One region of the Pseudoalteromonas sp. S327 genome, then DNA from elsewhere that is predicted to be linked to it. Evidence: riboswitches for the same ligand, from Rfam matches in the RefSeq annotation. Region 1 holds a riboswitch; the other holds the start of a gene.
The links. Region 1 has a riboswitch for cobalamin ahead of CWB60_RS00760 (ABC transporter ATP-binding protein). Riboswitches for the same ligand answer to the same signal wherever they lie in the genome.

Region 1 (4,431 bases):
AAACCTGTATATCACTCAATCGGCAGTAAGCTTTCGAATTCGCCAATTAGAGCAGGGGTTGGGTGTAAACTTGTTTATTCGCCAGCGTAACAATATTCAATTAACGGCGCCAGGAGAGCGATTGCTTCCGCACGCTAAAATGATCATCACCGGCATGCAGCGTGCCAAAGTGGATGTGGCACTTGCCGATAACATGCACAAGCAAATAAGTTTAGCGGGTACACCTAATATATGGGATGCGTTTTTACAATTTGGCATTACTAATATTGTGTCGGCTATGCCTGGGGTCTCGTTGGTCGCAGAGGTTAAAGCCCAACAAGAAAGCACGCGGTTATTATTAGAGCGTACGCTTGATTTAGCCATTTTATTTGACCCCCCTAAAGTAGACGAGCTTGTGGTAGAGCGAATTTGCGAGCTGCCAATTATTCCGGTTAGTGGCTATGACACGGCCACTAACGAGAACTTTTTTGATAACCAATATGTATATGTTGATTGGGGCACTACGTTTTCGCTATGGCATGCGCGCCAATTTACCGGTAAAACGCCGCCTTATTTTAGAACCAGTACGGGGCGTATTGCCCTTGATTTAATTCTTCAGTGTGGCGGCAGTGCGTTCATCCCCGAGGTGCTTGTTGAGTCTCACCTAGAAAAGGGTGAGCTGTTTCATGTAAAAGACGTAGAACATACTTCGCGTGATATTTTTGTGGCCTACCACAGAGACAACGAACAAAAAGAGTTAATAGAAACCCTGATTAACTTATTACCTAAAATAAATGCTTATCAGCCTATTGATGAACACTAAATACCGACTATGATTTTTAATGAGGTTGAATAGGTACAATTTTGTTTATTAAATATTCATGTCGGTTTGTTTTCAGAATTTAGACACTTTTATTAAAATAAAAAGACAAAAATGTTTCCTTTGTAATATATCTGTCATTTAACGGTGACAAACTGCAGCTGTTTTAAAAATTAGTCTTGTGATTATCGAGGAAATAACATGAATTTTGTAAAATCGAGCTTATGTGTTGCACTAGTAAGTGGTTTATCTTTTAGCGCGTTTGCAGACGTTGATGTATACGGTAAAGCGAATGTTACTGTGCAATCGTCTGATGATGGCGAAGGGTCTTTCACTGAAATTAAAAGTAATGCATCTCGCTTTGGACTAAAAGGGTCTGAAAAGATTACTGATGGATTAGAAGCGGTTTATAAGTTTGAGTTTCAAGTTGATGTATCTGATGCTGACTCTAAAGGTGATAACGACGACAATATTTCTGCACGTAACCAGTATGTAGGTTTAAAAGGTGCATATGGTCAAGTTGTTGTGGGTCGTAACGATACAGCGCTTAAACAATCGCAAGGTAAGTTAGATTTATTTAATGACCTTGAAGGCGATATTAAAAATGTCTTTAAAGGTGAAAACCGCTTAGGTGATTCAATCACTTATACATCTAAAAGCTACGAAGGCTTTAAAGTACTTGCTACATTTATTGCCGAAGATGACGTAGATGCAGATAACGGTTATTCAATGGCGGTTACTTACGGTGACTCTGCACTTAAAAAGAGTGCGGTATACGCCTCGGTTGCAGCCGATAGCGAAGTAAATGGCTACGATGTAGTGCGTGCGTCAATTCAAGGTAAAGTAGAGAGCTTTAAATTAGGCGCTATGTACCAAACTCAAGAAAAAGTAGACGGTAGCGCAGAAGCTGACGGCTATTTATTAAACGCAGCCTACAGCATGGGTAAAAACACGTTTAAAGTGCAATACCAAGCAATGGACTTTGATGACAGCGACGACAAAACGGCAGTTTCTGTAGGTGTTGATCATAAGTTTAATAAAAACATTAAAGTATTTGGTTTTTACTCAAGCTTTGATATGGACAACAATGTTGACCAAGACTACGTTGGCCTAGGTATGGAATACAAGTTTTAAGCGTTGCTTAAACACTCCCTTTATTAACCGCGCTCTAATGAGCGCGGTTTTTTTTGCTTTAAATTATTTACTTACCCGCCCATAATAGACCCTCATTTGGAATGGGGTGAAATTCCTCAACTATTCCCGTAACTGTAATTAGCATCACGCTTTAAGTCAGATACAAATGAGACATATCAATCAGCATGAGAAGTTCTAGATTGGTATACTTTTTTAACGAGCGGGTAAACTCATTTTTATTGATGCACTAGTCTTTTAGCTGTGTGTTAGTGAGTGCACGCTTTCCAAGGACTCACTTTTGCAAACTACATTAGCGCCAAATACACCCTTATTAAACGTTCAAAATGTGTCGTGGGAAGTTGATGATCACGCCATTTTAAACAATATTAATTTACACATAGCTAAGGGTAAGTTTATTGGGTTAATTGGCCCAAATGGGGCGGGTAAGTCGAGCTTACTGCGCTGTTTGTATCGCTTTAATAAACCCACCGCTGGTAACGTTACCTTTAATCAGCAGGATATTTGGCAGCTTAAAAGTGAAGACTACGCAAAATATGTTGCTGTAGTTCTACAAGAAACGCCCGCGCAATTTAACCTAACATTATTTGATGTGGTTGCCCTTGGGCTTACACCTCATAAATCATTATTTAGCGCCACCACCCACAGCGACAAACAAAAAATTACACAGGCAATAAAAACCGTAGGGCTTGAGCAACAGTGTAAGCAAAATTTTGAATCGCTTTCGGGGGGCGAAAAGCAACGTGCATTGATTGCCCGCGCTATAGTGCAGCAACCGCAATTACTCATCATGGATGAGCCAACCAGCCATTTAGATGTTAAATATCAAATACAAGTGATGGAACTGGCAAAATCGCTAGGGGTCACTGTGTTTGCCTCATTTCATGATTTAAATTTAGCAGCCGCTATGTGCGATGAGCTGGTGGTTATTAATAAAGGTAAAATAACACATACAGGTTCGCCTGCGCAGGTACTTAGTGAGGACATGCTAGCGGATGTTTTTGGGGTATGTGCGCGCGTAACTAGCCACCCTCAGCGCACAGAAAATGGCCAAACTATTCCTCATATTACTTACTTTTATGGCTATTAATTAAATGGATATAACAAAAATAAACCAGTGGACAATATTTATAGCAGCCGTATTAATTGCACTGGGCAGCCTTTTTAGCGCACTGAGCTTTGGCGCCGCAGATACGCCGTTAAGTGATGTGCTCACAGGAATTTTATCAGCAGGGGAGGGCTCCTTTAACGCGCGTATTATTTATGAGCTTAGGTTACCTCGTACCTTACTTGCCTTTATGGCGGGCGCAGGTTTGGCTATTGCAGGGCTTATTTTACAAACGGTTACCCGTAACCCGCTCGCTGATCCGTATTTATTTGGCATATCGTCAGGCGCGTCGTTTGGGGTCGTACTGCTTATGGCCGTTGCGGGTATTAGTGCAGGGTTTATGTTATCGGCTGCTGCCTTATTGGGGAGCTTTTTAGCAATGGGCTTATTGATACTTATTGCTGGGCGGCAAAAAAGCACGCAAGTAGAGTCTATGTTGCTAGCGGGGGTGGCGCTGTCATTTTTATTTAGCGCATTTACAAGTTTATTGCTGTATTGGAGTGACCCGCAAGCAGTGGCTGGTATTTTGTTTTGGACGTTAGGTAGCTTTGCCCGCGCACAATGGGCCACGTTATGGTTGCCATGCGTGGTTATAGTGGTGTGTATTAGCTTTATGCTGAGCTTTAAAAGGCAGTTAAATGCGCTGCTTCTTGGCGATGAAAGCGCGATAACGCTTGGGGTCCGTGTGCACCGTTTTAGAATTTTAATGTTGGTATTGAGCTCGTTAATAACGGCCGTGCTGGTGGCCTTATGTGGCGGTATTGGTTTTGTAGGTTTAATGGTGCCGCACATAGTGCGCTTTTTTATATCTCAGGGCAGTACTGCTGGCTTACTAATTACTAGCTTAGTGGGCGGCACGTTTATGGTGTGGGTCGATGTGCTTTCGCGCTCATTACTTAAAAACCAAGAGCTCCCTGTAGGGGTAATTACAGCAGCTATGGGTAGCGTATTTTTTTTAAGCTTACTCTTTTTTAGAAAAACAAAGGCATAGTGCTGATGAAAACCTTAATGATTCAAGGCACTACGTCAGATGCCGGAAAAAGCACCTTAGTCGCTGCGCTTTGTAGAGTGTTTGCAAAGCAAGGTGTAAAGGTCGCGCCTTTTAAACCGCAGAATATGGCGCTTAATAGCGCGGTTACAAAAGAGGGTGGAGAAATAGGCCGTGCGCAAGCTTTGCAAGCTATAGCCGCTAAAGTAGAGCCTCAAAACGACTTTAACCCCATATTGCTCAAACCAAATAGTGATACGGGGGCACAAGTCATTATACATGGAAAAGCCATTAGTAATATGGAGGCAGGGGCTTATCATAACTATAAACAGGTTGCGATGGATGCAGTGCTTGCCTCGCATAAACGCCTAGCAAAGCAGTTTG
Region 2 (4,431 bases), on a different contig from region 1:
CCAGAATTTTTACAGCAAAAATTAAATAAGCAAGCCGACTCTCACCCGCTAAGAGACAGCTAAGAAATTTAACTGAGCTTACACTGCGCCGTAACTTGCTGTTACGGCGTATTCAATTTATGCTCGCCTTAATACTGTAACATACATAATTAGGACAACTTATGAGCACATCAACACAACTAGCAACATTTGGTGGAGGCTGTTTTTGGTGTATAGACGCTGCATTCAGACGAGTAAAAGGTGTACTAAACGTAAGTTCAGGTTACACCGGCGGCCATACCGACAACCCCACGTATAAATCAGTCTGCTCTGGTACAACAGGCCATGCTGAGGTTATGCAACTGGAATTTGACAGCGCTGTAGTAAGCTTTGAAACACTGCTTAGCATGTTTTTTACGTTACACGATGCCACGCAATTAAATCGCCAAGGTAACGATATTGGCACACAGTATAGAAGTGTTGTTTATTACCACAACGATGCGCAATTAATTAAAACCAATGAGACGATAGCCCAGCTACAAAACCATATTAGCGAGCCAATAGTGACAGAGGTTAGCCCTGCGACCACATATTACCCAGCGGAGCATTATCATCAAGATTACTACAACGAAAACCCACAGCAGGGTTACTGTAGTATTTTAAAAGCACCTAAATTACACAAGTTTGAAACTGTATTTAAAGAGTTTTTAACTGACTAGCTAATTTTCGTTGTTAAAATAATTCTAATACCAATCCGCATAATTAAGTGATCTATTTTGAGGATGGATAAACGTGTTGATAGCAAGGCAAAAAATTCGCTATTTAGTTGTTCTAAATGAGAATTTTTTAACGCAGATAGCGACACATTTAGCCCCTGAAAATGATTAAGTATTAATGCGAATTGGTATAAATACACATTAAAAAGCCCGATATAAATCGGGCTTTTGTATATTAAAAAACGCTATTAAAACTGATAGCTTGCACCTACAAAAAAGCGGCGCTCTGGGGTGTTGTAGTAATATACGTCACCGCTTGTAAAGTCAGCTCTTGAGTCAACCACATTGTAATCTCTGTCAAATAGGTTCTCTACACGAAGCGACAGCTCAATATTATCGTTTACATGATAGTTACCCGCTAGGTTCCAAAGTGTATACGAACCTAGGCGCGTGACTGCACCCTCGCGATCACTGCGGTATTGCATATCAATGCGAGCATCAAAATCACCAAATTGCTTTGTGAGCTCCCAATTAACAGTGCGCTTGGCAACATTGCGTAGCTCATCGCCGGTTTCTTTGTTTTCGGCACTTAAATATGCAAAATTAAAGTGGCTATCAAAGCCTAAAATTTGTTGTGTAAGGCTAAACTCAACCCCTTCATAGCGAGCTTCGTTTATATTAGCTAACGCAAAGTTTTCATCGTAATCAATTTTATCTTCGATGTCGTTTCTAAAAATTGCAAAATCGACTTGTGCACTGTCAAAATTAACATTTACACCAACCTCGCGGTTTATTGATTTTTCAGGTTGGAGATCTGGATTACCAAAATTTGGGTAGTATAAATCGTTAAATGTTGGCGCTTTAAAACCTGTGCTTTGACTAATTCTAAATGTTGAATTTTCAGATAAATGATAACCAGCCGCCGCAGTATAGGTTGTTTCATCACCAAACTGTTCATCGTCGTCTTGGCGAAGAGTTAAATTGGCAAGCACAGTGTCGGTGTCGTAATAAGCCCCAACAAACACTGCTAATACATCGCGGCTATTCTCATCAAATGCTTGCGAGCTTTGCGATACATCATCGTTATACCAATTAACGCCGCCGCTAATATTAAGCGCATTTGTTAAGCGGTATTGGCCGCTGTAATCTACTTGCGAGCGCTTAGTAATAAATGTACTGGTTAATGGCCCGCCGGTAAAAGAGTCCACATATGTGCTGTCAGAATCATCGGTTGCAAAAGCAACATCTATAGCATGAGATTGGTTAGTGTAGTTTTTGCTCCACTGCGCCGACAGTTGATAGTTTTTAAAATCCCCTCTTTCGACCGTGCTCGTTGCAGGGCTAAAGCTGCTATCGTAATCCGCGTAACCTTCGCTGTACTGGCCTAGTAGCTTAAAGTTACCGTAGTGTGCATCTGCATAGTTTAATTTAAAGCCTACGTTTTTATTTTCATAGCTGTCGTCATCGGGCGCTATACCTTGTAATGCATCAAAACCATCGGTTTTTTCAAAGCCTGCATTAAATGCGCTAACCACTTCATTTGATTTTACTGAACCTGCAAGCTGATAGTTTTGATAAGCGTTAGAGCCAAATGTGGCATCAAGTGATACATTGCTCGCTTCACGCGTTATTATATTAATAACCCCAGCTAATGCATCTGAGCCATACACAGCTGCACGCGAGCCTTTTATGATCTCGATTCGCTCAATACTATTTAGCGGCACGTTATTTAATGCTTTTTGTCCTAGCGTGGCTGAGCCCGTGCGTACACCATCAATTAAAATTAGCGTATCGCCAGAACCTGTACCACGTAAAGATACGCCCGACGTTTGGCCAAAGCCACCATTAGGATTAATCTGAAAACCCACTTGAGTGCTTAATAAGGTTGGTAAATCGCGTACATTGCTTGCATCTATTTCGGCGCGTTCAATTACATTAACGCTCGCTAATACATTATTTATTGATTGTTCAAATTTATTAGCGGTAACAGTGATTTTTTCAATTGGGCTTTGTGCAGCAGATACAGAAAAAGACAGCGCAGCCGAGATAGCAACGCCAAGAGTTGTTTTATTTAGCATGATGTTCCCTATCTTTGCCCACCGCAAAGATTTAAGTAAGTAAGATTACTTCAAGGCCGGTCTCCGGACTCAGTAAACACATAAATGCGTTAATACTTTACCGTTGCGGGGGCAGTGTTGGGATTGCTTTTATCATAAAGGCGCACCAACTTCCCGATTATCTCGCTGTTAGTTTTAATACTTTAAACCCTGTATTTAGCAACCAGCAAGCACCTTGAAAATAGGCGGTTATTGTGAGCAGTTTGTTTACAAATGTCAACGGACGTCTATATAGCTAAAGGTTAAATTATTTATTTTCAGTAAAGCTGGATGTTACGCCGTATAAACTTAAAAGCGCTGTGATTTTAGGTTTTATTTCGGGCGAATTTAAAAGCTTATCCATTTGTTTTACCGTAATTTTACTGCGCACAGGATTAACTAAAAAATGAGTATCGTATATAGCATCTGGGGTATTACTCTTATAAAGCAGGTTCATATTAAAAATGTTGTTCTTTTTAAAGTATTGATAAGCTATGTTATTTAACACCCCTACATCGGCACGCTTTAATAGCAGCATTTTAACAACGTTAAACTCATCGATTGTTAAACTAACTTGGTGTTCATCACTTAAATACTGTGCATCGGTTTTAAAATCAGCAAAACGATAGGAATACCCCAATACTCCCGCTTTTGTTAAAGCATGTAAGTCATCGAAATAGCTTTGCTTTTGGGCGTTTTGTGCCAGCGTATACAACTCATTTTTAGCAATAACATAAAAGCTAGTTTCCTTTAAGGCACTTCTTGCTACTTCAGGCACCCATTGCATAGCCATTAAAAACAACATGTCGAATTCCCCCCATTCGACCCACTTTTTGAGCCTTTTTACAGGCAAAGAGTTAAGAGTAAATTTATATTCGCTTTGAGAGTCATTGAGTATTTTTACAAACTCAGGCGCTAACCCTTGCTCTTTTTCGGCATTAATAATAATTGGAAAGTAACCGTCCTCTACCAACACATCTACATTTATTGGCTTGGCAAAACTAAACTTACTGCACGCAATAATAATTATAAAAATAAGAAACTTAAGCATTTAAAGCCTTTAACAGTCGCTATTAAGTAATATTGATATTAAGAATAGCCTAATATACGCAACTGCGTGATAAGCAGGTTTAATAATGCATTTAAATAACGTTAAAAGAGTATGGAATAACAGTGGACTAATTTTACGTAGGTAAAAGGGGTTTAGGCTTGCGAGTAAGTAAAGGCTGTAATTAGGGCGGGGTAAAATGTGTGGCTAATATATTTAATAACCACACATTTAAATTTTCACTTTAAAATACTAAAGGCACTTAGCTAATTAATCGCGAAAGTTTTTAAACTGGAAAGGCTGACCTAAATCTGCAGTGCGAACGACTTGCATAGCGGCTTGTAAATCGTCACGCTTTTTACCCGTTACACGTACTTCTTCACCTTGAATAGCAGCTTGTACTTTTACTTTTGAGTCTTTAATGGCTTTAACTACTTTTTTAGCCATGTCTTTCTCAATGCCTTGTTTAAGTGCAACATTACGAAACACATTTTTACCAGCACGAGTGATGTCTTGCAGCTCCAAGCTTGCTACGTCCATACCACGCTTAGAAATTTTACCTGCTAAAATATCAAACAACTGCATAACTTGT

Region 2: linked by a shared signal. The riboswitch ahead of CWB60_RS15810 (TonB-dependent receptor domain-containing protein) and the one ahead of CWB60_RS00760 (ABC transporter ATP-binding protein) in region 1 are both predicted to bind cobalamin.

Annotation. Positions count from the first base shown of each region.
Region 1 covers NZ_PNDP01000001.1:154,566-158,996, forward strand. Annotated here, with positions in the region: gene CWB60_RS00750 (LysR family transcriptional regulator) at 1-802, shown strand, start outside; gene CWB60_RS00755 (porin) at 1,001-1,933, shown strand; cobalamin riboswitch at 2,032-2,163, shown strand; gene CWB60_RS00760 (ABC transporter ATP-binding protein) at 2,232-3,041, shown strand; gene CWB60_RS00765 (FecCD family ABC transporter permease) at 3,046-4,050, shown strand; gene CWB60_RS00770 (cobyric acid synthase) at 4,056-4,431, shown strand, end outside.
Region 2 covers NZ_PNDP01000052.1:7,853-12,283, forward strand. Annotated here, with positions in the region: gene CWB60_RS15795 (efflux RND transporter permease subunit) at 1-63, shown strand, start outside; gene msrA (peptide-methionine (S)-S-oxide reductase MsrA) at 162-698, shown strand; gene CWB60_RS15810 (TonB-dependent receptor domain-containing protein) at 944-2,773, opposite strand; cobalamin riboswitch at 2,823-2,992, opposite strand; gene CWB60_RS15820 (ABC transporter substrate-binding protein) at 3,060-3,842, opposite strand; gene CWB60_RS15825 (YajQ family cyclic di-GMP-binding protein) at 4,110-4,431, opposite strand, start outside.